DNA from 3 places in the Brassicibacter thermophilus genome. Region 1 is predicted to be linked to each of the others. Evidence: a T-box and tRNA genes for the amino acid it is inferred to sense, from the RefSeq annotation. Region 1 holds a T-box; the other regions hold tRNA genes.
What was found. The T-box of region 1 lies ahead of alaS (alanine--tRNA ligase). A T-box ahead of a tRNA ligase gene usually reads a tRNA of that ligase, here a tRNA-Ala.
Positions count from the first base shown of each region.

Region 2: it has a tRNA-Ala gene. The T-box ahead of alaS (alanine--tRNA ligase) is inferred to sense a tRNA for this amino acid. The anticodon was not compared.
Region 3: it has a tRNA-Ala gene. The T-box ahead of alaS (alanine--tRNA ligase) is inferred to sense a tRNA for this amino acid. The anticodon was not compared.

Region 1 covers NZ_AP042446.1:1,651,736-1,661,643, forward strand. Annotated here, with positions in the region: gene nifS (cysteine desulfurase NifS) at 1-293, shown strand, start outside; gene nifU (Fe-S cluster assembly scaffold protein NifU) at 298-720, shown strand; gene ACZ41D_RS07775 (PRC-barrel domain-containing protein) at 932-1,471, shown strand; gene ACZ41D_RS07780 (hypothetical protein) at 1,520-1,687, shown strand; gene ACZ41D_RS07785 (AI-2E family transporter) at 1,733-2,923, shown strand; T-box leader at 3,056-3,257, shown strand; gene alaS (alanine--tRNA ligase) at 3,315-5,957, shown strand; gene ACZ41D_RS07795 (IreB family regulatory phosphoprotein) at 6,045-6,302, shown strand; gene ACZ41D_RS07800 (hypothetical protein) at 6,317-6,457, shown strand; gene ACZ41D_RS07805 (hypothetical protein) at 6,463-8,481, shown strand; gene ACZ41D_RS07810 (aldo/keto reductase) at 8,498-9,448, shown strand; gene ruvX (Holliday junction resolvase RuvX) at 9,471-9,896, shown strand; gene ACZ41D_RS07820 (DUF1292 domain-containing protein) at 9,898-9,908, shown strand, end outside.
Region 2 covers NZ_AP042446.1:1,230,311-1,240,218, forward strand. Annotated here, with positions in the region: rRNA gene ACZ41D_RS05760 (16S ribosomal RNA) at 146-1,676, shown strand; tRNA gene ACZ41D_RS05765 (tRNA-Ala) at 1,769-1,844, shown strand; rRNA gene ACZ41D_RS05770 (23S ribosomal RNA) at 1,954-4,894, shown strand; rRNA gene rrf (5S ribosomal RNA) at 4,938-5,054, shown strand; tRNA gene ACZ41D_RS05780 (tRNA-Asn) at 5,060-5,134, shown strand; tRNA gene ACZ41D_RS05785 (tRNA-Leu) at 5,142-5,231, shown strand; tRNA gene ACZ41D_RS05790 (tRNA-Met) at 5,265-5,341, shown strand; tRNA gene ACZ41D_RS05795 (tRNA-Glu) at 5,352-5,426, shown strand; tRNA gene ACZ41D_RS05800 (tRNA-Val) at 5,430-5,505, shown strand; tRNA gene ACZ41D_RS05805 (tRNA-Asp) at 5,525-5,601, shown strand; tRNA gene ACZ41D_RS05810 (tRNA-Thr) at 5,603-5,678, shown strand; tRNA gene ACZ41D_RS05815 (tRNA-Tyr) at 5,689-5,774, shown strand; tRNA gene ACZ41D_RS05820 (tRNA-Gly) at 5,789-5,863, shown strand; tRNA gene ACZ41D_RS05825 (tRNA-Gly) at 5,869-5,942, shown strand; tRNA gene ACZ41D_RS05830 (tRNA-His) at 6,010-6,086, shown strand; tRNA gene ACZ41D_RS05835 (tRNA-Cys) at 6,114-6,187, shown strand; tRNA gene ACZ41D_RS05840 (tRNA-Arg) at 6,194-6,270, shown strand; gene ACZ41D_RS05845 (hypothetical protein) at 6,370-6,729, opposite strand; gene ACZ41D_RS05850 (bifunctional folylpolyglutamate synthase/dihydrofolate synthase) at 6,993-8,288, shown strand; gene ACZ41D_RS05855 (hypothetical protein) at 8,421-8,648, shown strand; gene ACZ41D_RS05860 (isopeptide-forming domain-containing fimbrial protein) at 8,742-9,908, shown strand, end outside.
Region 3 covers NZ_AP042446.1:2,129,937-2,139,844, reverse strand. Annotated here, with positions in the region: gene ACZ41D_RS10315 (ISLre2 family transposase) at 1-977, shown strand, start outside; rRNA gene ACZ41D_RS10310 (16S ribosomal RNA) at 1,562-3,092, shown strand; tRNA gene ACZ41D_RS10305 (tRNA-Ala) at 3,184-3,259, shown strand; rRNA gene ACZ41D_RS10300 (23S ribosomal RNA) at 3,369-6,309, shown strand; rRNA gene rrf (5S ribosomal RNA) at 6,353-6,469, shown strand; tRNA gene ACZ41D_RS10290 (tRNA-Asn) at 6,475-6,549, shown strand; tRNA gene ACZ41D_RS10285 (tRNA-Leu) at 6,557-6,646, shown strand; tRNA gene ACZ41D_RS10280 (tRNA-Met) at 6,680-6,756, shown strand; tRNA gene ACZ41D_RS10275 (tRNA-Met) at 6,767-6,843, shown strand; tRNA gene ACZ41D_RS10270 (tRNA-Glu) at 6,853-6,927, shown strand; tRNA gene ACZ41D_RS10265 (tRNA-Val) at 6,931-7,006, shown strand; tRNA gene ACZ41D_RS10260 (tRNA-Asp) at 7,025-7,101, shown strand; tRNA gene ACZ41D_RS10255 (tRNA-Thr) at 7,103-7,178, shown strand; tRNA gene ACZ41D_RS10250 (tRNA-Tyr) at 7,187-7,272, shown strand; tRNA gene ACZ41D_RS10245 (tRNA-Gly) at 7,283-7,356, shown strand; tRNA gene ACZ41D_RS10240 (tRNA-Arg) at 7,384-7,460, shown strand; tRNA gene ACZ41D_RS10235 (tRNA-Gln) at 7,466-7,542, shown strand; tRNA gene ACZ41D_RS10230 (tRNA-Lys) at 7,547-7,622, shown strand; tRNA gene ACZ41D_RS10225 (tRNA-Ser) at 7,625-7,713, shown strand; tRNA gene ACZ41D_RS10220 (tRNA-Ser) at 7,719-7,809, shown strand; tRNA gene ACZ41D_RS10215 (tRNA-Ile) at 7,829-7,905, shown strand; tRNA gene ACZ41D_RS10210 (tRNA-Trp) at 7,916-7,991, shown strand; tRNA gene ACZ41D_RS10205 (tRNA-Val) at 8,026-8,101, shown strand; tRNA gene ACZ41D_RS10200 (tRNA-Pro) at 8,136-8,212, shown strand; tRNA gene ACZ41D_RS10195 (tRNA-Ile) at 8,224-8,300, shown strand; tRNA gene ACZ41D_RS10190 (tRNA-Ile) at 8,314-8,390, shown strand; tRNA gene ACZ41D_RS10185 (tRNA-Phe) at 8,396-8,471, shown strand; gene ACZ41D_RS10180 (ribonuclease H-like domain-containing protein) at 8,600-9,610, opposite strand.

The sequences.
Region 1 (9,908 bases):
CTGGTAATGTAAATTTTTGCTTTAGATTTATCGAAGGAGAATCACTATTATTGAGTCTTGATATGGAGGGAATTTGTGCTTCAAGCGGTTCTGCTTGCACTTCAGGGTCGTTAGATCCTTCTCATGTATTATTATCTATAGGACTTCCACATGAGATAGCTCATGGTTCTTTAAGATTGACATTAGGAGATTTTAATACTGAGGAAGAAGTTGATTTTGTAGTTGAAAAATTGGTAGAAATAGTTGATAGATTAAGACAAATGTCACCATTATACGAAAATATTAGGGGGTAAAATTATGTATTCAGAAAAAGTTTTAGACCACTTTAGAAATCCTAGAAATGTAGGAGAAATTAAAGATGCAGATGGTATAGGTGAAGTTGGCAATCCAAAATGTGGGGATATAATGAAAATGTATTTGAAGATAAAGGATGGGATAATAGTTGATGTAAAATTTAAAACTTTTGGATGTGGGTCTGCAATAGCTTCATCCAGTATGGCAACGGAAATGATAAAAGGGAAAACAATAGAAGAAGCAATGAAACTAACTAATAAAGCTGTTGCTGAAGCACTAGACGGTTTACCACCAGTTAAAATGCATTGTTCTGTATTAGCTGAACAAGCTGTTAAAGCAGCACTACTAGATTATTCAAAAAAGAATAATGTAAAAATCAAAGGATTAGAAGACTTTGATCCTGATAAAGATGTTCATGAACACTAATTAAACAAATTTATAAAACTTTATAATAAAATATATTATAAGAAACAAGTTAAAATAAATTTTATTAATAAATATTCATTAAAGGCCAATTATTTAGAAATTTTTCTAAGTAATTGGCCTTTTTCCAATATAAGATTAAATTACATTAGAATATATAATCCAAATATAAGCCAATAATAATTATAGAAGCATATTTGGGAGATGAATTATTATGATTAAAGAAAGTGAAATTCTTGGACTTTCTGTAATAATACAACGTAGTGGTGAAAAAATAGGTAATGTAAAAAAAGTTATATATTCAAAAAACAGAAGCAAAGTATTAGCACTATTGATAAATGAGGGAGGATATTTTAGAGAGTCAAAAATTATAAGGTATAAAAATATTAGGTCAATAGGACAAGATACTGTAATAATAGAAAGTGAAAAATCAATTGAAATTGCTAGCACTATTCCTCAAATAGCTGAAGCATTAACTAACAAAACCCAAATAAACAATTATGAGATAATTTTTGATAATGGTGAAGCATTAGGCTATATCAAAGATATTATTATTAATGAAAAAAATGGAAAAGTTATAGGATTTATTGTAACGGAAGGATTTGTTGAAGATTTGAGAAAAGGAAGAAGTATTTTACCAAGAATGGAAGGTATTAGTTACAGTGAAAATAAAATAATAGTAGATAGTAAAATTAAGGAAATACTTGATAAATGTGAAGATGATTACAAAAAACTGATAGAATTACAAATGTAAAAAAGCTGCAAACTAAATGTGAAAACATGTTATTGAGGAGGGAAACAGATGAAGATGAAACGTTCAGTTTTAGGAGCAACGATGATTAGTAGTATAATAGGTGTTAGTGCAGGTATGTATGCTATGTCAAGAATGAGTAGTAGGCAAAGAAGAAAGGTCATGAAAGTAGGTAAAAGAGTTATGTCCAGTGTGATGGATAGGATGAGTATGTTTTAATAGGCAGCATATGCTGCCTATTAAAACATAATAAGGGGATTTTATATGGATAGATTTTTATTGATATTATCAAGTATTAATACTTTTTTCATAATATTAATTGTGCTTATAATTTTATATTATTATATAGGTATTGTAGGTAGTAATTTTACTAAAGATAAGCTGATTGTATTAAAAAAGAAGGTTAAGTATCGTTTTTGGATTGTATTAATAATATTTATAATTATTTTATTTATTGTTAAATATCATTTAATAGTTAAAAGGGTATTTTTTATTCTTTTGTTTTCGATAATATTTGCTTATTTACTAAATCCATTGGTAAATATAGTTGAAAAAAAAAGTATTAAAAGAGTTTGGGCAGTATTAGTTGTTTACTTAACAATTTTTTTTACATTATCAATTATATTCATATCTATAATTCCTAAAATTGTAGAGGAATTTAAAAGCTTAATGCAAATATTACCATCTTATATTAACCAAATTTATAGTATATTTAATGAAAATTATATAAAATATACAAAAAATATAAATAACTTGCCTATAGAATTATTAGGAATTAAAGACGCTGTTATAGAAAACTTATTAAAAATACAAAATGTTATTGTAAATAGTACAAAGCAATTTACTAATTCAATAATTAGTGGATTTTCTAAGATAGTTACTTTTGTTTTAGTTCCAATTTTAGCATTTTATTTTTTAAAAGATAAGGAACTTTTTAGTAAAAAGTTATGCTTGTCAATACCTAAGGAATATAGAAGGGATGTTATTAAGATTTCTAGAGAAATAGATTTTGTACTTGGTAAATTTATAAGAGGACAACTTATAGTTGCTACATTCGTTGGAGTAGCAACATCAATTAGTCTTATGATTTTAAGGATAGATTTTGCATTAATAATTGGATTAATAGCAGGCTTAGGGGATATAATACCATATTTTGGACCTATAATAGGGATAATACCAGCAATACTATTTGCATTACTTGACAGTCCAGGTAAAGCTATATGGGTTATTATAATATTTACTATTATTCAGCAAATCGAAGGTAATATAGTGTCTCCTAAAATAGTAGGAGAAAGTGTTGGAATTCATCCAGTTATAATTATAATTATATTATTAATAGGCGGAAGTCTTTTTGGAATATTAGGAATGCTTTTAGCTGTACCATTTGCTGCTATAATGAAAGTTATAGTATCTTTTATAATTGAAAAAATTACTGATAATATGAGACATGGATAAGTTGACAAATTTAAGCTTTTTCATTATAATCCAATTGTATAGTAATTTTATTTTTAAATATAATTTTTAAATATAGTATAGCTTCAAACAAATACTTTTTATGTTATTATTTTACTTATTAATTTAATATACATAACGACTATGATGGGGAAGAGTAGATATATTTATTCTTAAAGAGAGAATGTCCATGGCTGGAAGACATTTAGGTAGATATATTGAAGCAGCCCTTAAGTTGAAATCTTGAAATAATAGTAGGGATTTTCGGAATAACCGTTATATTTTTAAGAGACTTTTAAGTAAGTAGGGTGGTACCGCGGGTAAGCTCGTCCCTAGGATTCGGGATGAGTTTTTTTGATATATAAAGATAAATGTAAGAAATGAGGTGCATATTATGAAATATATGAAATTACATGAAATAAGAAATGAATACTTAAATTTTTTTAAGGAAAAAGAACATCTTATAGTTCCAAGTTTTTCACTTGTTCCTCCAAAGAATGATAAGAGCCTTTTACTAATTAATGCTGGTATGGCTCCATTAAAACCATATTTTACCGGAGTTCAAAAACCTCCTAAAAGAAGAATGGCTACGTGCCAAAAATGTTTAAGAACTGGAGACATAGAAAATGTAGGTCAAACTGCTAGACACGCAACTTTTTTTGAAATGTTAGGAAATTTCTCTTTTGGAGATTATTTCAAAAGAGAAGCTATAAAGTGGGCTTGGGAATTTATAACAGAGAGGATGGAAATACCAAAGGAAAAATTGTGGGTTTCTATTTATGAAGATGATGATGAGGCTTTTGATATTTGGAATAAAGAAATAGGAATTCATAGTGATAGAATTATTAGATTAGGAAAAGAAGATAATTTTTGGGAGCTAGAAGTAGGTCCATGTGGTCCTTGTTCAGAAATATATGTAGATCGAGGGGAAAAATATGGTTGTGGAAAGCCTGATTGTAAACCTGGATGTGACTGCGACAGGTATGTTGAAATTTGGAATCTAGTATTTTCTCAATATGATAAAGATCAAGAAGGTAACTATAAACCTCTGCCAAATCCTAATATAGATACAGGAATGGGTTTGGAAAGAATTACTGCAATAATGCAAAATGTGGATAATATTTTTGAAATTGATATAATTAGAAATATACTTAAAGAAATTGAAAAAATTAGCAAAGTAAATTATGGTGATAATAAAAAAAGCGATATCTCGTTAAGAGTAATAACTGACCATATTAGAGCTGCGACATTTATGGTATCTGATGGAATATTACCTAGTAATGAAGGAAGAGGATATGTTTTAAGAAGATTAATAAGAAGAGCATCAAGACATGGAAAATTATTAGGAATTAAAGATATTTTTTTAGGTCAGCTTTCATCTACTGTCGTTGATTTATGGGGTGATGTATATCCTAGACTGAAAGAAAAAAAAGTAGAAATTAAGAAAATAATTGAAATTGAAGAAAGAAAGTTTCAAGAAACTGTTGAACAAGGAATGAGTATACTAAATGATATGGTGAATACTATTAAATCTCAGAGGAAAGATATTCTTAATGGTGAATTTGCATTTAAACTGTATGATACTTATGGATTTCCTCTAGATTTGACTAAAGAAATACTTTCTGAGCATAATATTAAAGTTGATGAAGAAGGTTTCAATAAAGAAATGGAAATACAAAGAAATCGTGCTAGAAAAGCTAGAGAAGAAGAAAATAATCTGGGATGGCAGACAGATGAAAACGTACAATTAAAAGAAAATATATTTTCCATATTTGAAGGTTATAATAAGTTAAGTATTAATTCTAAGGTATTGGCATTGGTTAAAGATGATAAGTCTGTAAATGTTTTAAAAGAAAAAGACAAAGGTATGGTAATACTTGAAAAAACTACTTTTTATCCTGAAGGTGGAGGACAAATTGGTGATGTAGGCATTATTAAAGGAGAGGGATGTTTAGCTAGAGTTTTAGAAACTAAAAAAGGACCAAGGAATATTATTTTTCATCTAGTTGAAATAGAAAAAGGACAACTTAATGTAGATATGTCAGTTGAAGGAATAGTAGATAAAAAAAGAAGAATGGACGCTGCTAGAAATCATACTGCAACACATTTATTACATAAAGTTTTAAAGGAAACATTGGGAGAACATGTAAATCAAGCAGGTTCATTAGTTACTAATGAAAGACTGAGATTTGATTTTACGCATTTTGAGAGTATAGATAAAGAACAGTTAAATGAAATAGAAAAGATAGTAAATTTAAAAATTTTAGAAGGATTAGATGTTAGTGTTGTAGAAACTACATTAGAGGATGCATTAAATAGTGATGTAACTGCATTATTTGATGAAAAGTATGGAGATAGAGTTAGAATAGTCAATATAGGTAATTATAGCAAGGAACTATGTGGGGGCACTCATGTAAAGAATTCAAGTGAAATAGGTTTATTTAAAATAATTAGTGAAACTGGTATTGCTTCAGGAGTTCGAAGAATAGAAGCCGTTACTGGATTGGGAGCTTATATAGATATTAAGAATATGGAAAAGACAATAGAAGACATTGTTAATATTACAAAAGGTAGTAAAGTTGATATTGTTAATAGAGTTAGAGGATTAGCTGAAGATAATAAAATTAAAGATAGGGAAATTGAGAGATTAAAATCTGAGATTGCTTCATTAAAGACGAAAGATGTATTAAATGATATCATAAAAATAGATGACATTAATGTTATTGTTAAGAGAATAGATGGTATGGATGCAGATAGTTTAAGACAAATGGGGGATACGTTAAAAGATAAATTAAAATCAGTTGTTGTTGTATTAGGTACAGTAAATGAAGGAAAGATTATATTTATCTCTATGGCAACTAAAGATTTGGTAAAAAGAGGTATTCACGCAGGTAATCTTATTAGAGAGGTTGCTAAAATAACTGGTGGAGGCGGAGGCGGACGTCCTGATATGGCTCAAGCTGGTGGAAAAGAAAAAAATAAAATTGATGTTGCTTTAGAGAGTGTAATTGACATTATTAAGAAGCAGATAAAGTAGATATTGAATTTATTTATTATTTAAAAATATATAATGTTGTATATACTATTAAATATTATGATATAAATATATAAAGGGGGTATTTATATGGATAACAATGCAAATGAAACTATGAAGTTTACTGTACCTAAAGAAAGTATAAATGAAGTACGAGAAATAATCTTTCAAGTATATAGGGCATTGGAAGAAAAGGGCTATAATCCTATAAATCAAATGATAGGATATATACTATCTGGAGATCCTACGTATATTACTAGTTATAATAATGCTAGAACATTAATTAGAAAATTAGAAAGAGATGAATTATTAGAGGAGTTATTAAAGAGCTATTTGATGGATAAATAATAGGAGAGTCGTAATTGTTAGATTGCAAACAAAAGATAAGTATTTTTATATTATTAATAATTATAAATGTTTCAAATATATCTGAATATGCTTTTTGTGATAGTGTATATGATACTCAAAATGCAAAAAGTCCATTGGTATATACTATTTTATAAATAAATTGACTTTTAATGATTTAAAAAATACTTACTATATCAAGAAAGTGGCATCAGAAGGTTCTTTGGGTCTTATGAATACAAGAGGATTTAATGGATATTATGGTAGCGATAGTTTTGCGGCAATGAGTGGTTCTAGAACTATAAGAACTTCAAATAAATCTTTAGATTTTGTTAATTTAAATTTTGAAAGACGAAAAATATATGAAAGAAGGATAGGATTAACAGCAGAAGGTTATGAAATTGGGAATTTAGAAGCTAATAGATTTCAAATTATAAATAAAGAGAATAGTGCATTACAACATTTAGGAACAATAGGGGATGTGTTACACTATAATAATTTAAAAACTGCTGTTTTTGGCAACTCTGATACACTTGATACTAATAATAGGCAGAGTTGCCTATTAGCTGCTGATAAAAATGGATTGATTGATTATGGTAATATTGACAATATATTGATTAATGATTATGATTATCCTTTTGGATATAAGACAGATTATGAAAAGCTAATAAATGAAATAGAAAGAGTAAGAAAGGAAGTATCACTTATAATAATTGATTTAGGTGATTTGTATAGATTAAACTTATATAAAGATAGTATAAGCAGGTCTATGTTTTTTCAACATAGAAAGCAAATATTAAAGGATATTGATGAGTTTATTGGAAATCTTATTAGTAAAACTAGCATGGATAAAGCAATATATATAATTACAAGTCCTAATAGTGGAGAAAATTTAATTGATGACGGAAAGCTTTCACCACTTATTATATGGGATGGTAATATATGTAAGGGAGTCTTAACTTCACAAACAACTAGAAGAAAAGGAATAGTTGCTAATATTGATTTTGCTCCAACAGTAGCTAGATTTCTAGATATACCGAGTGAGGGATTTATTGGTCATAATGTTGTTTTTATCGATGAAGAAAATAACATAGATTTTATAGACAATTTAAGAATTAGAACTAATTTGGTATCAAGACTTAGATATCCAATATTAAGTACATATAACTTAATGTCATTGATATTTATCTTTCTATCACTGTTTTTAATATTTTTTAATGATAAAATCAAAAAAAAATATTTATATAATGCAAAAACTTTGTTGATTAGCATCATGAGTGTTCCACCTGCTTTACTAATAATATCAATGTTTAACATTTATACTGACTTTTGTTATGTTTTTGTATTTATTTTTATACTAATTATTATGACACTTGTTGTTAGTAGGTTGTTTGATAAGCATAGTTTGTTAGTTATTTCTGCGATAAGCTATTTGATAATTTTATTAGACATTATTATTGAAGGTAGGTTAGTTAAATTTTCTGTGATTGGATATGACCCATCCATAGGAGCTAGATATTTTGGTGTAGGTAATGAGCTAGTAGGTGTGTTTTTAGCTTCTTCAATGATTTTTTTTGGAGTTTTTGTTGATAAGTTCGGTAAGAAATACATAGGTATGTTTTTTATTATTTTAGCTTTTTTATTAACAATTCATCCAAATTATGGAGCTAATTTTGGTGGAGCAATTTCTATCGGTTCTGGTTTATTATGCATATTAATAATGATTTTGGATATAAAAATTAATTTAAAAAAATTACTTGTTATTATAGGTTTTTCTTTAACTTTTATAATTATAATTGCTTTTTTTGATACATATATTAATCCTAACCCTTCTCATTTTGGACAAATGATTTTAAATATTAAAGATAAAGGAATTTCATATTTTTTTGATATAATTAATAGAAAAATCCTCCTAAATATTAAGATGGTAGGAATTTCAATATGGGGGCGAACTTTGCACTTTACAATTCTAGTTTTATATCTTCTAATTATAAAAATACAATATAGTTTTAGTAATTTTTCAAAACAAAAATATTGTTTCTATGGATTTATAGCTTTAATTTTTGCTAGTACTATTGGATTTATAGTAAATGATTCTGGAGTGGTTTTAGCTGCTATTGCTAATATTTATACTGTATCCTCATTAATTTATATTACAATAGAAGATATTATATCTAATTGATTTAGGAAGTGAAAGTATGGAGTATAATTTTTTAGGAAATACTGGTATTAAAGTATCAAGACTTTGTTTTGGTTCTTTGACGATAAGTCCTTTGCAAGCAAAATTACCTATTAATGATGGAGCAAAAATAATAAAATATGCTTATGATAAAGGCATAAATTTTCTAGATACTGCAGAATTATATAATAATTATGCATATATTAGACAAGCGTTAAATGAAATACCGAGAGATAAGTATGTCATTAGTACCAAATCTTATTCATATTCAAAAAAAACAGCGGAAAAAAGTCTTAATAAAGCGTTAAAAGAGATTAATACAGATTATATTGATATTTTTATGTTACATGAACAGGAAAGTGAACATACTATACGGGGGCATTATGAAGCAATAGAATATTTTCTTAAAGCTAAAGAGAAAGGTATTATAAGAGCTTTTGGAATATCTACTCATAGAATATCTGGTGTTTTAGGAGCATTGAAATATAATGAAATAGAAATTATTCATCCGATTGTTAACAAGATTGGGATAGGGATACAAGATGGCAATATTGATGAAATGATTGATGCAGTAAATTTAGCTTATGAAAAAGGAAAAGGTATATATGCAATGAAGCCATTAGGAGGAGGACATTTAATAAAAAATGCTGAAGACTCTTTTAATTATGTTAGAAATATCAAATCTATTCATTCAATAGCAGTTGGAATGCAATCTTATGATGAGGTTGATGGAAATGTAAGTATAATTGAATATGGATATATTCCTGAAGAGATTAAAAACAGAATAGGGCATAAGAAAAGAAGATTGCATATATCTGATTGGTGTGTAGGCTGTGGAGCTTGTGTAAAAACATGTACCCATAGTGGGATTAAGATTGTAGACAATAAAGCGGTACCTGTTTATGAAAATTGTGTATTTTGTGGCTATTGTGCGATAAAATGTCCTGAATTTTGTATAAAGGTAATATAGTTTTTACATCTTGGAGGTAATAATGAAGAGATTAATGGGATTAGATGTGGGAGATAAAACAATAGGAGTTGCAATTAGTGACTTATTAATGTTAACAGCTCAAGGTTTAACTACAATTCGAAGAAAAGGAATAGAATCTGATATAAATGAAATAAAAGAGTTGGTTTTGAAATACGATGTAGAAAAGATAATTATAGGGCTTCCTAAAAATATGAATAATACTATTGGTTCTCAAGGAGAAAAGGTTTTAAAATTTGCTGAACAATTAAAACAAAGTTTAGATATGGAAATTATACTACAAGATGAGAGACTGACAACTGTATCAGCTGAAAGAACTTTAATTTCTGGTGATGTTAAGAGAAAGCAAAGAAAAAAACTTGTGGATATGATAGCTGCAACATATATTTTACAAACATATATGGAAATAACAAAGAATAGAGGTGAGTAGTATGGATAAAAA
Region 2 (9,908 bases), 420 kb from region 1:
TTAAAGAAAAAGATAAAAAGTGCTTGACAAGAAAAAGAAAGTATGGTATATTAAAAAAGTCGCTAAAATTGAACATTGAAAACTAAACAGTACAGAACCTGTTAATTCTGAAGAGTAAAAGCTTAGGCTTTTAGATAAAATTTTTTAATGCGAGAGTTTGATCCTGGCTCAGGACAAACGCTGGCGGCGTGCCTAACACATGCAAGTCGAACGAAGCTTTAATTAGGAAGTCTTCGGATGGAATAGTTAAAGCTTAGTGGCGGACGGGTGAGTAACGCGTGGGAAACCTGCCCTATACTGGGGGATAGCCTCGGGAAACCGGGATTAATACCCCATGAAACTCTAATACCGCATGGTATGTGAGTCAAAGTGTTAGCGGTATAGGATGGTCCCGCGTCCCATTAGCTAGTTGGTGAGGTAACGGCTCACCAAGGCGACGATGGGTAGCCGGCCTGAGAGGGTGAACGGCCACACTGGAACTGAGACACGGTCCAGACTCCTACGGGAGGCAGCAGTGGGGAATATTGCACAATGGGGGAAACCCTGATGCAGCGACGCCGCGTGAGCGATGAAGGCCTTCGGGTCGTAAAGCTCTGTCCTAAGGGAAGATAATGACGGTACCTTAGGAGGAAGCCCCGGCTAACTACGTGCCAGCAGCCGCGGTAATACGTAGGGGGCGAGCGTTGTCCGGAATTACTGGGCGTAAAGGGTGCGTAGGCGGTCATGTAAGTCAGATGTGAAAGCCCTCGGCTTAACCGAGGTAAGCATTTGAAACTGCATAACTTGAGTGCAGGAGAGGAGAGTGGAATTCCTAGTGTAGCGGTGAAATGCGTAGATATTAGGAAGAATACCAGTGGCGAAGGCGACTCTCTGGACTGTAACTGACGCTGAGGCACGAAAGCGTGGGGAGCGAACAGGATTAGATACCCTGGTAGTCCACGCCGTAAACGATGAGTGCTAGGTGTTGGGGGAGACATCCTTCAGTGCCGCAGTTAACACAATAAGCACTCCGCCTGGGGAGTACGGTCGCAAGACTGAAACTCAAAGGAATTGACGGGGGCCCGCACAAGCAGCGGAGCATGTGGTTTAATTCGACGCAACGCGAAGAACCTTACCAGGGCTTGACATCCCTCGGACCGTCCTAGAGATAGGACTTTCCCTTCGGGGACTGAGGTGACAGGTGGTGCATGGTTGTCGTCAGCTCGTGTCGTGAGATGTTGGGTTAAGTCCCGCAACGAGCGCAACCCTTGTCTTTAGTTGCCATCAGGTAATGCTGGGCACTCTAGAGAGACTGCCGGTGACAAACCGGAGGAAGGTGGGGATGACGTCAAATCATCATGCCCTTTATGTCCTGGGCTACACACGTGCTACAATGGCCGGTACAACGGGCTGCGAGCTCGTAAGAGTGAGCGAATCCCAATAAGCCGGTCCCAGTTCGGATTGTGGGCTGCAACTCGCCCACATGAAGTCGGAGTTGCTAGTAATCGCGAATCAGCATGTCGCGGTGAATGCGTTCCCGGGCCTTGTACACACCGCCCGTCACACCATGGGAGTTGGTAATACCCGAAGCCAGTGAGCTAACCTTTTGGGGGCAGCTGTCGAAGGTAGGACCGATGACTGGGGTGAAGTCGTAACAAGGTAGCCGTATCGGAAGGTGCGGCTGGATCACCTCCTTTCTAAGGAGTAACACTTTAATTTAGACTATTTTAGGGTTCTGTACTGTTTTGTTTTGAGTGTCCAATAAAATAGGATTGGGCAATCATTTCGTGGGGGTGTAGCTCAGTTGGGAGAGCACCTGCCTTGCAAGCAGGGGGTCAGGAGTTCGAATCTCCTCATCTCCACCATTGCACCTTGAAAATTGCACAGTGAATATAGTAAGTACTAGATACATGGATAGATACTAGCAATTTAATTGCTGGTAACTACTAAGAGTAACTAAGTACTACAATTTCTGGTCAAGTTATTAAGAGCATAGGGTGGATGCCTTGGCACCAGGAGCCGATGAAGGACGGGATAAGCACCGATATGCCTCGGGTAGCCGCAAGTAGGCTTTGATCCGGGGATTTCCGAATGGGGAAACCCACCTAGAGCAAACTCTAGGTATCAACTACTGAATACATAGGTAGTTGAGGGGACACCGGGGGAACTGAAACATCTAAGTACCCCGAGGAAGAGAAAGAAAAATCGATTCCCTAAGTAGCGGCGAGCGAACGGGGAAGAGCCCAAACCAGTAGAGGTTTCCTTTACTGGGGTTGTGGATGCAGCATAAAAGAAGGATTATCGTAGCTGAAGAGTTCTGGAAAGTACCACCATAGAAGGTGAAAGTCCTGTAAGTTAAACGATATGATTTCTAGCTGTATTCCAGAGTACCACGGGACACGTGAAACCCTGTGGGAAGCTGGGGGGACCACCCCCCAAGGCTAAATACTACCTGGTGACCGATAGCGAAGTAGTACCGTGAGGGAAAGGTGAAAAGAACCCCGGGAGGGGAGTGAAATAGAACCTGAAACCCTATGTTTACAAGCAGTGGAAGTACTTTTTACGTACGACCGCGTACTTTTTGTAGAACGGGCCAGCGAGTTACGATATGCAGCAAGGTTAAGTTGCTATGCAATGGAGCCGTAGGGAAACCGAGTCTTAATAGGGCGTTTTAGTTGCATGTCGTAGACCCGAAACCGGGTGACCTACCCATGGGCAGAGTGAAGCGGAAGTAAAATTTCGTGGAGGCTCGAACCGTTTAGCGTTTAAAAGCTATCGGATGACCTGTGGGTAGCGGTGAAATTCCAATCGAACCCGGATATAGCTGGTTCTCCTCGAAATAGCTTTAGGGCTAGCCTCAAGTAATAGTGACGTGGAGGTAGAGCACTGAATGGTCTAGGGGCGTTCATACGCTACCAAAACCTATCAAACTCCGAATGCCACAGTCATGTTTCTTGGGAGTCAGACTACGTGAGATAAGTTTCGTAGTCAAAAGGGAAACAGCCCAGATCACCAGCTAAGGTCCCTAAGTACAGGTTAAGTGGAAAAGGATGTAAGACTACACAGACAACCAGGATGTTGGCTTAGAAGCAGCCATTCATTTAAAGAGTGCGTAATAGCTCACTGGTCGAGTGGTCTTGCGCCGAAAATTTCCGGGGCTCAAACCTGTCACCGAAGCTGTGGGATACGTATGTATCGGTAGAGGAGCATTCTGTATGGACTGAAGCTATACCGTAAGGAATGGTGGACTATACAGAAGAGAGAATGCTGGCATGAGTAGCGAAAGGTAGGTGAGAATCCTACCCATCGAAAGCCTAAGGTTTCCTGAGGAAGGCTCGTCCTCTCAGGGTTAGTCGGGACCTAAGCCGAGGCCGAATGGCGTAGGCGATGGACAACAGGTTGAGATTCCTGTACTACCTGTAAGCGTTTGAGAAATGGGGTGACACAGGAGGATAGGTTATGCACACCGTTGGTTGAGTGTGTCTAAGCCAGTAGGGAGCTTCTATAGGCAAATCCGTAGAAGTAATCCTAAGAGGTGATGGGGAGCGAAAAATAAGTAGCGAACTAACTGATTCCACACTGTCGAGAAAAGCCTCTATCGAGCGAGCAGGTACCCGTACCGCAAACCGACACAGGTAGGCGAGGAGAGAATCCTAAGATGAGCGGAAGAACCCTTGTTAAGGAACTCGGCAAAATGACCCCGTAACTTCGGGATAAGGGGTGCTAAAAGAGGTTAATACACTAGCTGTATGAAGCCTTATTTAGCCGCAGTGAAGAGGCCCAAGCGACTGTTTACCAAAAACATAGGTCTCTGCTAAGTCGAAAGACGATGTATAGGGGCTGACACCTGCCCGGTGCTGGAAGGTTAAGGGGAACGCTTAGCGAAAGCGAAGGTGTGAACTTAAGCCCCAGTAAACGGCGGCCGTAACTATAACGGTCCTAAGGTAGCGAAATTCCTTGTCGGGTAAGTTCCGACCCGCACGAAAGGTGTAACGATTTGGGCACTGTCTCAACAAGGGATCCGGTGAAATTGTAGTACTCGTGAAGATGCGAGTTACCCGCGACAGGACGGAAAGACCCCGTGGAGCTTTACTGCAGGCTGACATTGGATTTTGGTATCGTATGTACAGGATAGGTGGGAGACTTAGAAGCCGGGGCGCCAGCTTCGGTGGAGTCGACCTTGGGATACCACTCTTATGATGCCGAAATTCTAACCAGAGGCCGTGAAACCGGTCTTGGGACACTGTCAGTTGGGCAGTTTGACTGGGGCGGTCGCCTCCTAAAGAGTAACGGAGGCGCTCAAAGGTTCCCTCAGCACGGTCGGAAATCGTGCGTAGAGTGTAAAGGCAGAAGGGAGCTTGACTGCGAGAGATACATCTCGAGCAGGAACGAAAGTTGGACTTAGTGATCCGGTGGCACCGAGTGGAAGGGCCATCGCTCAACGGATAAAAGCTACCCCGGGGATAACAGGCTTATCTCCCCCAAGAGTCCACATCGACGGGGAGGTTTGGCACCTCGATGTCGGCTCGTCTCATCCTGGGGCTGGAGTAGGTCCCAAGGGTTGGGCTGTTCGCCCATTAAAGAGGCACGCGAGCTGGGTTCAGAACGTCGTGAGACAGTTCGGTCCCTATCCGTCGTGGGCGTAGGAAATTTGAGAGGAGCTGTCCCTAGTACGAGAGGACCGGGATGGACAGACCACTGGTGTATCAGTTGTTCCGCCAGGAGCATGGCTGAGTAGCTAAGTCTGGAAAGGATAAGCGCTGAAGGCATCTAAGCGCGAAGCCACCCTCAAGATAAGATTTCCCATCTTTTTAAAGAGTAAGACCCCAGGTAGACTACCTGGTTGATAGGTCACAGGTGTAAGGATAGTGATATCTTTAGCTTAGTGATACTAATAGGTCGAGGACTTGACCAGGAAAATTCACTGTGCAGTTTTGAAGGCGCAAGCCTTAAAAATATCCGGTGACGATAGCGAGAGGGTCACACCTGTTCCCATACCGAACACAGAAGTTAAGCCTCTCAGCGCTGATGGTACTTGGACGGAGACGTCCTGGGAGAGTAGGTCGTTGCCGGATGACATTCCTGGGTAGCTCAATGGTGGAGCAACCGGCTGTTAACCGGTAGGTTGTGGGTTCGAGTCCCACCCCAGGAGCCAATAAAGTGCCGGGGTGGCGGAACTGGCAGACGCACAGGACTTAAAATCCTGCGATCCCTAAAAGATCGTACCGGTTCGATTCCGGTCCCCGGCACCAATAAAATAAGTATTATATTAATTAAATGTACATCGCGGGGTGGAGCAGTCTGGTAGCTCGTCGGGCTCATAACCCGGAGGTCGCTGGTTCAAATCCAGTCCCCGCAACCATATAAAACATGGCCCTATGGTCAAGCGGTTAAGACATCGCCCTTTCACGGCGGTAACCCGGGTTCGATTCCCGGTAGGGTCACCATATGGGCGCATAGCTCAGCTGGGAGAGCACCTGCCTTACAAGCAGGGGGTCATAGGTTCGAGCCCTGTTGCGCCCACCATAAAAAAAGAATATGATGCGGCCTGGTAGTTCAGATGGTTAGAATGCCAGCCTGTCACGCTGGAGGTCGAGAGTTCGAGTCTCTTCCAGGTCGCCATGCTGGTGTAGCTCAATTGGTAGAGCAACTGACTTGTAATCAGTAGGTTGGGGGTTCAAGTCCTCTCACCAGCTCCATTTTATTTAAGGAGGGGTTCCCGAGTTGGCCAAAGGGGACGGACTGTAAATCCGTTGGCACAGCCTTCACTGGTTCGAATCCAGTCCCCTCCACCATTTGTATATAACATGCGGAAGTGGCTCAGTGGTAGAGCATCGCCTTGCCAAGGCGAGGGTCGCGAGTTCGAATCTCGTCTTCCGCTCCATATTTGCGGGTGTAGCTCAGTGGTAGAGCCCCAGCCTTCCAAGCTGGTTGCGAGGGTTCGATTCCCTTCACCCGCTCCATTATAGTTTTGATAGTCTATAGATTTTTGTCTATAGATTTTATTTAACTTTATTATTTTACATCATGGTGGGTATAGCTCAGTTGGTTAGAGCGCCAGATTGTGGCTCTGGAGGCCAAGGGTTCGAATCCCTTTATCCACCCCAATTATTTTTTAATAGTAAATGATATATGGCGGCATGGCCAAGTGGTAAGGCAGAGGACTGCAAATCCTTTATCCTCAGTTCGAATCTGGGTGCCGCCTCCATTTTAAGTGCCTATAGCTCAACTGGATAGAGTGTCTGACTACGAATCAGAAGGTTGGGGGTTCAAGTCCCTCTAGGCACACCAACTTTAATACATATAAAAATGCAAGGTTGATGATTAATTCCGACCTTGCATTTTTATATGTATTTTATATGTATGATACATATCTTTTATTATGTACAATTAATTATTACTATTTTTTTCTTCAACTTTATAGCCATAACATTCTAGTACGGGAACTACAAACATAAATCCAATACCTTGATTTTTCATATTGTCAAGTTTATTATTAATGCGTGTTATTACTTTTTTCAATTTTTGTTCATCTCTTATTACACTTATGATGGTTTTATTATATGGTCTATTTCCTTCTATGAGTCTTCTAATACTTGCAAATATAGGTACATTCTCGTTATGTTCTAATAAAACTTTTCCCATACCTATGCTGTCAAAAGTAGTTGCACCTACTCCAACTTCGTAAAAAATCTCATGAATGTCATTTAACTTGCTTAGATCATTTAATATTAGGAACAAGGCATACATTAGACGTCCTCCTTTTTTCATTATTGATATTTATATTATATCACTTGTAAGCATTAAAAAACTAGATATTTTTAAATTGGAAGTTGATATATTCATTGAATTAATTTAAAATTAAAACAGCTATAAAAATTTATTTTCTAAAGCAATATGATTAAAATGTAGAGATTTTATGTAAGCTATATTTATCTTGTCTTGTAGCAAAATTAATTATACAATATGAATACTAGTATCAATGATGATATCATAAATATGGGAGTGAGAGTATGAATTATAATGAAGCTTTGGAATATATTCATGGGACAAAAAAATTTGGATCAAAATTAGGTTTAGAGAATATTAAAATGTTGTTAAAACTACTTGGTGACCCTCATAAAGGATTAAAAGTAATTCATATTGCTGGAACAAATGGTAAAGGCTCTACTGCATCTTTTATTGAAAATATTTTAAAAGAAGAAGGATATAAAGTAGGACTCTATACTTCTCCTTATCTTGAAAGATTTAATGAAAGGATAAAAATAAATAATGAAGATATACCTGACCATAGATTAGCTGATGTAACTGCAAAAGTTAAAAATAAGGTCGAAGAAATGGTAAATCAAGGGTATAATCACCCTACGGAATTTGAAATAGTAACGGCTATTGCTTTTCAATATTATAAAGAAGAAGCAATAGATTATTTGGTTTTGGAAGTTGGGTTAGGAGGTAGATATGACTCTACAAATGTAATAGAAAAGCCGTTAGCATCAGTAATAACTACAATATCTATGGATCATACTGATATTTTGGGGGATACAATAGAGAAAATTGCCTGGGAAAAAGCGGGTATAATAAAACATGATTGTTTAGTTATTAGTTATCCACAAGAAAAAGGTGCAGAACAAGTAATTAATGAAGTTGCTAAATCTAAAAATGCTAAGTTAATTTATGTTCCAACAAAAAACATAATAATTAAAGAGATTTCTGAATATGGTAGTATTTTTAGTTTTAAATATCAAAACTGTTATTTTGATAATCTAAAAATAAATATTATCGGTGAACATCAAATATTTAATGCTGCTACTGCAGTAACAACCTTATTAGAATTGAGAAAAAACGATACTATAAAGTTAAAAGATAATAGCATAAGAAATGGTTTACTTAAGGCAAGGTGGCATGGGAGATTAGAGCTCTTAAAAAGGGATCCCATTTTTTTAATTGATGGTGCTCACAATCTTCAAGGTATAATGGTATTAAAAAAGACCATTAATAATATTTTTAAAAACAGAAAAATAGTATTAGGAATTGGAATATTAAAAGATAAAGATGTAGATAATATGGTATCACAGCTTGTTCCATTAGCTGATAAAGTAATAGTAACTGAACCTAATATTTATAGGGCTATGAAAGCTGAAGAATTAGCTGAAAAGGTGGCAAAATATAATTCAAATTATTATATCGAAAAAGATATTGTTAAAGCAGTAAACAAAGCATATGAAGTAGCAGATAAGAATGATGTTATATTATTCAGTGGTTCATTGTATTTAATTGGAGACGTAAGAAAAATAGTTAATAAAAAATAGTTATTATTTTTTCCTTATTGAATAAACTATATATATGTTAATAGTTACAGAGAAAGATGAATGTGTGAAAAAGTTATATAATAGTTCTATTTGTAATTTACTAAAAACGTTTATTCGATAAGGAGGATAGCTGTGAATGTATGTAAAATTAATCCATTTAAAAACTTAAGTAATGAAGAACTATTAAAAAGAATGTATTGTGAAATAAATAGACTACATAATGTATTTGATAGATTGAATGATGAGGAATATAAAAAACAGTCAGTAATATTGAATAGTATAATTATTGAAATTAAAAGAAGAAAGCTGAAAATTGATGAAAAATTTTTCTATGAAAAAAATTTAACTGATAGGTGCTAGTTAGTAAACTAGCACCTATTTTTAAATGTTTAATCACATTCATAAAATAGTAATCATAAACTATAGTAAGTTTTTTTATGGAGGTGATTATACGTGGCTATTAACCCAAGTGATTTTAATATATCATCAAATCCGAATCCGATAAAAGCAGTAGTTGGAAATGCAGCAAGTTTTGATGTTAATTTTTCTAATACTAATCTAACAGATACAGCTTATAATTTAACTACAACCATTACTATTCCAGATGGAACGTCCTTTGTTTCTGCATCCATCGACCCAGATTTGGTTGTAATTAATCCAGACAATACAATAACAATTAATTGGTTAAATATAAAAGATTTAGCACCAAATGAAACCTATAGCTTTAGTGTAACACTTATGGCTGATGATACATTTAGAGAAACTGGACTACCTGTTTCATTTGATGTTCCACTAACAGACGTTGATATTTCTGCAACTGTAGATACATTGCCTAGAGGTAATGATGATATAGGAAATGTTAAAATAACTAAGGATATACAAACTGAGTTTATACCCCTAAGATATGACCTAATAAAAAGTGCTCCAAATAAAATTCCTAAAGGAGCAGGAACACCCAATTCACCAAGATGGGTTTATACCTATACTTTAACAGTTCTAAACAATTCAAGAGAGCCAACAATTGTAACCTTAATAGATAATCTACCTAATGGAGTAAGGTATTTAGGCAATCTACAAGTATCTGGACCAGATAGTGCTCAATTATCTTCTCCTAATATTATAACTCCTTCTCCAGGTATAGGTTGTCAAGACTTTGTAACCATCGATTGGGGTTCTGTAACATTGTCCCCCACTTCTTCAAATACTATAACTTTTGATGCTGCAATATGGGATAATTATACTGAAAACTGTATAGAAAACAGTGGAGATAGGATACCACATAATACTCAACTACTAAATCTAGCAACACTCAATGGAGCTTCAGGACCAGTAGAGAGAGAAACAATAACTAGAGCAATGGATGCAACAATAGATAAGTCAGTAGCAAGTAACCAAACTGATGTTGGAGTTGTTAATAATTACACATTAGTTTATAGAATAAATCAGTATGATGATGTAGATAGCTTTACCATAGTTGATACTATTGGAAATGGTGAAACCTATAATCCTGGCTCAGCGTCTATAACTCCAGATTCTATAGTTGTTAATGTTGATGGAACAACAACTTTAACTTGGAATTTAGGAACTCAAAGTATAGGAACAGAGGCTACTATAACATTT
Region 3 (9,908 bases), 480 kb from region 1:
GCAAAAAAGAAACAAAAATATTGTTTGAAGAAATGGATGGAGTGTGGATAAATATCCAAGGTAAAGATAAAAAGACTAAGGGAAAAGAGAAAAAAGAACTAAAATTAGGAATTTTTTATGAAGGCTGGGAGAAGAAGCATGAGAAAAAAGATAGATATGTACTAAAGAACAAAAAAGCATATGCAAGCTTTGGAAGTAGTAAAGAATTTAGAAAACTAAGACAAGCCAAAATAGCGAAACAATATAATACTGACGAAATAGAAACAAAAATAGTAAATGGAGATGGAGCAAACTGGATAAAAGAAGTTATAAAAGAAGACAATTCACACTTTCAATTAGATCCATTTCATAGAAATCAAGCAGTACTTAAGAACATAGAAGATAAGAAAAAGGCAAAAGAAATAATAAAGAAACTAAGCAATGGTAACATAGAAGAAGGATTAGAAATGATAACAAAACTAATGATAGAAAACAATGATAATCAAAAGAAAATGAAGAAATTACAGGCACTATATAATTACCTAGTAAACAACAAAGAAGGGATAGTGCTCTACAAACTTCGCCCAGACATAAATATGCCGCAACCACCAGAAGGAATTAAATATAGAAATCTAGGAACAATGGAACATAGCATATGTGATATATTAGCACAAAGGATGAAAGGGAATAAAACAAGTTGGTCAATACAAGGAGCCAGTAACTTAGCCAAGATACTAGCAGAAAAAGCAAGCAAAGAATTAGCAACAACAATAAAATCACTACTGAACAAAGAAATAAAAGAAGAAAAGCTTGAAGAAATAATAGAAAAAGTAGGATTAACAGCAGCAGAAGTAAATAAAAAGCCAAAGAAAAGCAAGATATACAAACACAAAAGAGCAAGCATGCCATTTAGTCAATGTTCAGTAACTAACGGAAGAAAAGCCATAAAGGACATGTTAGGTTGCAAATGTGCAAGTCAAATGAACCTAAGTTTTTAATATCTAATATATTATATAACTTAAAAGAATAAGCTAACATACGATACCTATGCTCTAATATAAGCCTAAAAAAATACAACATAATAGAGCATTAATACTGATGAATAAATAGAATTAGACCTAAAAATAGGGCTCTCAGACTTATTGTTATTCTATAATCATAAGTCTAGTATTATAGAATAACAATTTTGAAATCATTGTAAAGTATATGTAAATTTATTTTTAAAATTGTAGAAAGTATAAATAGAATACTCTTGCCCTATCGGGCATAAAAACATAATTAAAACAGCAAAATTGGATGATTAAATTTAAAAATAATAATTTTGCCAACTTTTACTTGACAGTATCTTTATTGTAAAAATGTGTTGACAAAAGGATAAAAAACTGGTATAGTTTTAAGAGTCGGCACGAGGAGTTCACAAGAAAAGATGAAAATAATTTAAAGAAAAAGATAAAAAGTGCTTGACAAGAAAAAGAAAGTATGGTATATTAAAAAAGTCGCTAAAATTGAACATTGAAAACTAAACAGTACAGAACCTGTTAATTCTGAAGAGTAAAAGCTTAGGCTATTAGATAAAATTTTTTAATGCGAGAGTTTGATCCTGGCTCAGGACAAACGCTGGCGGCGTGCCTAACACATGCAAGTCGAACGAAGCTTTAATTAGGAAGTCTTCGGATGGAATAGTTAAAGCTTAGTGGCGGACGGGTGAGTAACGCGTGGGAAACCTGCCCTATACTGGGGGATAGCCTCGGGAAACCGGGATTAATACCCCATGAAACTCTAATACCGCATGGTATGTGAGTCAAAGTGTTAGCGGTATAGGATGGTCCCGCGTCCCATTAGCTAGTTGGTGAGGTAACGGCTCACCAAGGCGACGATGGGTAGCCGGCCTGAGAGGGTGAACGGCCACACTGGAACTGAGACACGGTCCAGACTCCTACGGGAGGCAGCAGTGGGGAATATTGCACAATGGGGGAAACCCTGATGCAGCGACGCCGCGTGAGCGATGAAGGCCTTCGGGTCGTAAAGCTCTGTCCTAAGGGAAGATAATGACGGTACCTTAGGAGGAAGCCCCGGCTAACTACGTGCCAGCAGCCGCGGTAATACGTAGGGGGCGAGCGTTGTCCGGAATTACTGGGCGTAAAGGGTGCGTAGGCGGTCATGTAAGTCAGATGTGAAAGCCCTCGGCTTAACCGAGGTAAGCATTTGAAACTGCATAACTTGAGTGCAGGAGAGGAGAGTGGAATTCCTAGTGTAGCGGTGAAATGCGTAGATATTAGGAAGAATACCAGTGGCGAAGGCGACTCTCTGGACTGTAACTGACGCTGAGGCACGAAAGCGTGGGGAGCGAACAGGATTAGATACCCTGGTAGTCCACGCCGTAAACGATGAGTGCTAGGTGTTGGGGGAGACATCCTTCAGTGCCGCAGTTAACACAATAAGCACTCCGCCTGGGGAGTACGGTCGCAAGACTGAAACTCAAAGGAATTGACGGGGGCCCGCACAAGCAGCGGAGCATGTGGTTTAATTCGACGCAACGCGAAGAACCTTACCAGGGCTTGACATCCCTCGGACCGTCCTAGAGATAGGACTTTCCCTTCGGGGACTGAGGTGACAGGTGGTGCATGGTTGTCGTCAGCTCGTGTCGTGAGATGTTGGGTTAAGTCCCGCAACGAGCGCAACCCTTGTCTTTAGTTGCCATCAGGTAATGCTGGGCACTCTAGAGAGACTGCCGGTGACAAACCGGAGGAAGGTGGGGATGACGTCAAATCATCATGCCCTTTATGTCCTGGGCTACACACGTGCTACAATGGCCGGTACAACGGGCTGCGAGCTCGTAAGAGTGAGCGAATCCCAATAAGCCGGTCCCAGTTCGGATTGTGGGCTGCAACTCGCCCACATGAAGTCGGAGTTGCTAGTAATCGCGAATCAGCATGTCGCGGTGAATGCGTTCCCGGGCCTTGTACACACCGCCCGTCACACCATGGGAGTCGGTAATACCCGAAGCCAGTGAGCTAACCTTTTGGGGGCAGCTGTCGAAGGTAGGACCGATGACTGGGGTGAAGTCGTAACAAGGTAGCCGTATCGGAAGGTGCGGCTGGATCACCTCCTTTCTAAGGAGTAACACTTTAATTTAGACTATTTAGGGTTCTGTACTGTTTTGTTTTGAGTGTCCAATAAAATAGGATTGGGCAATCATTTCGTGGGGGTGTAGCTCAGTTGGGAGAGCACCTGCCTTGCAAGCAGGGGGTCAGGAGTTCGAATCTCCTCATCTCCACCATTGCACCTTGAAAATTGCACAGTGAATATAGTAAGTACTAGATACATGGATAGATACTAGCAATTTAATTGCTGGTAACTACTAAGAGTAACTAAGTACTACAATTTCTGGTCAAGTTATTAAGAGCATAGGGTGGATGCCTTGGCACCAGGAGCCGATGAAGGACGGGATAAGCACCGATATGCCTCGGGTAGCCGCAAGTAGGCTTTGATCCGGGGATTTCCGAATGGGGAAACCCACCTAGAGTAAACTCTAGGTATCAACTACTGAATACATAGGTAGTTGAGGGGACACCGGGGGAACTGAAACATCTAAGTACCCCGAGGAAGAGAAAGAAAAATCGATTCCCTAAGTAGCGGCGAGCGAACGGGGAAGAGCCCAAACCAGTAGAGGTTTCCTTTACTGGGGTTGTGGATGCAGCATAAAAGAAGGATTATCGTAGCTGAAGAGTTCTGGAAAGTACCACCATAGAAGGTGAAAGTCCTGTAAGTTAAACGATATGAATTCTAGCTGTATTCCAGAGTACCACGGGACACGTGAAACCCTGTGGGAAGCTGGGGGGACCACCCCCCAAGGCTAAATACTACCTGGTGACCGATAGCGAAGTAGTACCGTGAGGGAAAGGTGAAAAGAACCCCGGGAGGGGAGTGAAATAGAACCTGAAACCCTATGTTTACAAGCAGTGGAAGTACTTTTTATGTACGACCGCGTACTTTTTGTAGAACGGGCCAGCGAGTTACGATATGCAGCAAGGTTAAGTTGCTATGCAATGGAGCCGTAGGGAAACCGAGTCTTAATAGGGCGTTTTAGTTGCATGTCGTAGACCCGAAACCGGGTGACCTACCCATGGGCAGAGTGAAGCGGAAGTAAAATTTCGTGGAGGCTCGAACCGTTTAGCGTTTAAAAGCTATCGGATGACCTGTGGGTAGCGGTGAAATTCCAATCGAACCCGGATATAGCTGGTTCTCCTCGAAATAGCTTTAGGGCTAGCCTCAAGTAATAGTGACGTGGAGGTAGAGCACTGAATGGTCTAGGGGCGTTCATACGCTACCAAAACCTATCAAACTCCGAATGCCACAGTCATGTTTCTTGGGAGTCAGACTACGTGAGATAAGTTTCGTAGTCAAAAGGGAAACAGCCCAGATCACCAGCTAAGGTCCCTAAGTACAGGTTAAGTGGAAAAGGATGTAAGACTACACAGACAACCAGGATGTTGGCTTAGAAGCAGCCATTCATTTAAAGAGTGCGTAATAGCTCACTGGTCGAGTGGTCTTGCGCCGAAAATTTCCGGGGCTCAAACCTGTCACCGAAGCTGTGGGATACGTATGTATCGGTAGAGGAGCATTCTGTATGGACTGAAGCTATACCGTAAGGAATGGTGGACTATACAGAAGAGAGAATGCTGGCATGAGTAGCGAAAGGTAGGTGAGAATCCTACCCATCGAAAGCCTAAGGTTTCCTGAGGAAGGCTCGTCCTCTCAGGGTTAGTCGGGACCTAAGCCGAGGCCGAATGGCGTAGGCGATGGACAACAGGTTGAGATTCCTGTACTACCTGTAAGCGTTTGAGAAATGGGGTGACACAGGAGGATAGGTTATGCACACCGTTGGTTGAGTGTGTCTAAGCCAGTAGGGAGCTTCTATAGGCAAATCCGTAGAAGTAATCCTAAGAGGTGATGGGGAGCGAAAAATAAGTAGCGAACTAACTGATTCCACACTGTCGAGAAAAGCCTCTATCGAGCGAGCAGGTACCCGTACCGCAAACCGACACAGGTAGGCGAGGAGAGAATCCTAAGATGAGCGGAAGAACCCTTGTTAAGGAACTCGGCAAAATGACCCCGTAACTTCGGGATAAGGGGTGCTAAAAGAGGTTAATACACTAGCTGTATGAAGCCTTATTTAGCCGCAGTGAAGAGGCCCAAGCGACTGTTTACCAAAAACATAGGTCTCTGCTAAGTCGAAAGACGATGTATAGGGGCTGACACCTGCCCGGTGCTGGAAGGTTAAGGGGAACGCTTAGCGAAAGCGAAGGTGTGAACTTAAGCCCCAGTAAACGGCGGCCGTAACTATAACGGTCCTAAGGTAGCGAAATTCCTTGTCGGGTAAGTTCCGACCCGCACGAAAGGTGTAACGATTTGGGCACTGTCTCAACAAGGGATCCGGTGAAATTGTAGTACTCGTGAAGATGCGAGTTACCCGCGACAGGACGGAAAGACCCCGTGGAGCTTTACTGCAGGCTGACATTGGATTTTGGTATCGTATGTACAGGATAGGTGGGAGACTTAGAAGCCGGGGCGCCAGCTTCGGTGGAGTCGACCTTGGGATACCACTCTTATGATGCCGAAATTCTAACCAGAGACCGTGAAACCGGTCTTGGGACACTGTCAGTTGGGCAGTTTGACTGGGGCGGTCGCCTCCTAAAGAGTAACGGAGGCGCTCAAAGGTTCCCTCAGCACGGTCGGAAATCGTGCGTAGAGTGTAAAGGCAGAAGGGAGCTTGACTGCGAGAGATACATCTCGAGCAGGAACGAAAGTTGGACTTAGTGATCCGGTGGCACCGAGTGGAAGGGCCATCGCTCAACGGATAAAAGCTACCCCGGGGATAACAGGCTTATCTCCCCCAAGAGTCCACATCGACGGGGAGGTTTGGCACCTCGATGTCGGCTCGTCTCATCCTGGGGCTGGAGTAGGTCCCAAGGGTTGGGCTGTTCGCCCATTAAAGAGGCACGCGAGCTGGGTTCAGAACGTCGTGAGACAGTTCGGTCCCTATCCGTCGTGGGCGTAGGAAATTTGAGAGGAGCTGTCCCTAGTACGAGAGGACCGGGATGGACAGACCACTGGTGTATCAGTTGTTCCGCCAGGAGCATGGCTGAGTAGCTAAGTCTGGAAAGGATAAGCGCTGAAGGCATCTAAGCGCGAAGCCACCCTCAAGATAAGATTTCCCATCTTTTTAAAGAGTAAGACCCCAGGTAGACTACCTGGTTGATAGGTCACAGGTGTAAGGATAGTGATATCTTTAGCTTAGTGATACTAATAGGTCGAGGACTTGACCAGGAAAATTCACTGTGCAGTTTTGAAGGCGCAAGCCTTAAAAATATCCGGTGACGATAGCGAGAGGGTCACACCTGTTCCCATACCGAACACAGAAGTTAAGCCTCTCAGCGCTGATGGTACTTGGACGGAGACGTCCTGGGAGAGTAGGTCGTTGCCGGATGACATTCCTGGGTAGCTCAATGGTGGAGCAACCGGCTGTTAACCGGTAGGTTGTGGGTTCGAGTCCCACCCCAGGAGCCAATAAAGTGCCGGGGTGGCGGAACTGGCAGACGCACAGGACTTAAAATCCTGCGATCCCTAAAAGATCGTACCGGTTCGATTCCGGTCCCCGGCACCAATAAAATAAGTATTATATTAATTAAATGTACATCGCGGGGTGGAGCAGTCTGGTAGCTCGTCGGGCTCATAACCCGGAGGTCGCTGGTTCAAATCCAGTCCCCGCAACCATACGAAATATGGCGGCGTAGCTCAGTTGGCTAGAGCATGCGGTTCATACCCGCAGTGTCAGCGGTTCAAATCCGTTCGCCGCTACCAAAAAAACATGGCCCTATGGTCAAGCGGTTAAGACATCGCCCTTTCACGGCGGTAACCCGGGTTCGATTCCCGGTAGGGTCACCATATGGGCGCATAGCTCAGCTGGGAGAGCACCTGCCTTACAAGCAGGGGGTCATAGGTTCGAGCCCTGTTGCGCCCACCATAAAAAAGAATATGATGCGGCCTGGTAGTTCAGATGGTTAGAATGCCAGCCTGTCACGCTGGAGGTCGAGAGTTCGAGTCTCTTCCAGGTCGCCATGCTGGTGTAGCTCAATTGGTAGAGCAACTGACTTGTAATCAGTAGGTTGGGGGTTCAAGTCCTCTCACCAGCTCCATTATTTGAGGAGGGGTTCCCGAGTTGGCCAAAGGGGACGGACTGTAAATCCGTTGGCACAGCCTTCACTGGTTCGAATCCAGTCCCCTCCACCATTTAAAATATGCGGGTGTAGCTCAGTGGTAGAGCCCCAGCCTTCCAAGCTGGTTGCGAGGGTTCGATTCCCTTCACCCGCTCCAAAGTAAAAATTTAAACTAAAGTAATATGCACCTATAGCTCAGTTGGATAGAGCAACGGACTTCTAATCCGTGTGCCGGGGGTTCGAATCCTCCTAGGTGCGCCATATGTTGGGGTGTAGCCAAGTCGGTAAGGCACTAGACTTTGACTCTAGCATTTCGTAGGTTCGAGTCCTGCCACCCCAGCCAATTTGACCCATTAGCTCAGTAGGCAGAGCACCTGACTTTTAATCAGGGTGTCCGGCGTTCGAATCGCCGATGGGTCACCATTGGAGAGGTACCGAAGTGGTCATAACGGGGCGGTCTTGAAAACCGTTAGGGTGCAAGCCCACGTGGGTTCGAATCCCACCCTCTCCGCCAGATATGGAGAAGTACTCAAGTGGCTGAAGAGGCTCCCCTGCTAAGGGAGTAGGTCCTTCACGGGGCGCGAGGGTTCAAATCCCTCCTTCTCCGCCATTGGATGTTGATTATATAGGGGCCTTTAGCTCAGTTGGTTAGAGCGTCCGGCTCATAACCGGCAGGTCCGGGGTTCGAGTCCCTGAAGGCCCACCATTACACCATTAGGGGTGTAGTTCAGTTGGTAGAACGTCGGTCTCCAAAACCGAATGTCGTGGGTTCAAGTCCTGCCACCCCTGCCACTAAATGTTACTTTAATAATATGGGCAATAATATGGGCGCATAGCTCAGCTGGGAGAGCACCTGCCTTACAAGCAGGGGGTCATAGGTTCGAGCCCTGTTGCGCCCACCATAAAAAATTTAATAATTAACATTGCTTTATTTATCGGGGTGTAGCGCAGTTTGGTAGCGCACGTGGTTTGGGACCATGGGGCCGGGGGTTCGAGTCCCTCCACCCCGACCATATAAAGGAATGGGCTTGTAGCTCAGGTGGTTAGAGCGCACGCCTGATAAGCGTGAGGTCGGTGGTTCGAGTCCACCCAGGCCCACCACAAATTAAAATAAGGGCCTTTAGCTCAGTTGGTTAGAGCGTCCGGCTCATAACCGGCAGGTCCGGGGTTCGAGTCCCTGAAGGCCCACCATATATGCCCAGATAGCTCAGTCGGTAGAGCAGGGGACTGAAAATCCCCGTGTCGGTGGTTCGATTCCGCCTCTGGGCACCATTTAAAACCCTATGATTAATTTCATAGGGTTTTTTATTATGAATCAATTTTAATTGTAAATTATTTAAATATTTTCCTAATATTTAATTTTAAATAGTTTTAAATTAAATATTAAAATATAAAAAATTTCATATGTATTTCATAGATTGCTTAAGTATTGCTTTTATAATATTTTTTAAGTTTTCTGAAGCTATAATATCACCATATTGTATTAATAATATGCCTTTAGGCAGCTTATATTTTGTAGTATCAACTATATGTTTAGTGAATGGATAATCATATTGACTAATATAATAACATTCTTTTCCATCTGACAACTTACTTTTTCTTATTTCAAAATCAATAGTTAAATTACCATCTATAGGTAACCAAATAAAGGAATAATTTTCAGAAAAATAGATTTGTTTTTTTAAATTTAATTTATCAGTGTTGCATTTAACACTGAAATAATTTTGATTGTTTAATACATTTTGTATGTTTATGTTTAGCAATTGTGTTTGAGATTTAGTACTAATATTGACATTAAAGCTTATTTTATTTTCGATATAATCAAATATTTTTAATAAAAATTGAAGATTATAGACATCATCATAATTATGTTTTAATATTAGTTTTTTAAGATTATAATCATTATTTTTTTCATAATTTTTATATAGGGTTATAACATCCTTACCTGAAATTGTGTCAGTTCTATTGATTTTGAGAAACTTTTCAATTGTTTTTAATTTAAGGTTATCTACATTAAGAAATTGTTTGTAATTTTTTAGTATATTTAAAATATCAATGCTTTGTACCTTACTAATATTAAAATTTAAGCCAAATTTGCTGCATCTATCATTTATGAACGGAATATCAAAATTATTTCCATTATATGAAATAAAATAATCAATTTTATTTGCAACTTTTATGAAATTACGTAGGAGATCCAATTCTTCCTTTGAAGACTCTGCAAAAAATTGATTGATACAAATATTATCGTTATGTACAATTAATAAACCAATTAATATAATATTATTATACATATGGTTAAAACCAGTTGTTTCAATATCGATAAAGCAGAAGCTTTTATGGTTAAGTTTATCTACTAAATGTTGTGGTATATACACTTTTTCTTTTTGATTAAATTTAATTATTTCCATAAAAATACCTCCAGCAATATTAATATATCATATATTTTGATTATTAGGATACATTACTATAGACTATTTATTAGATTTTATATTTTATAATTATAAAGTTTTTTAAAACAAATTTCTAATTTGCTAGGTTGAATGAGAATATGTTAGAATTGAAGTATAAACCTGTTTGCCTATAACATAAATTAGAAATTGCGTTCATAATATAAATGTGAGATAAAATACTTTTTAATATTTTCACATTATTTATATGGTTGTTGAAGGCATGATATAATGAGTAGAAATGAATAAATTATACAGA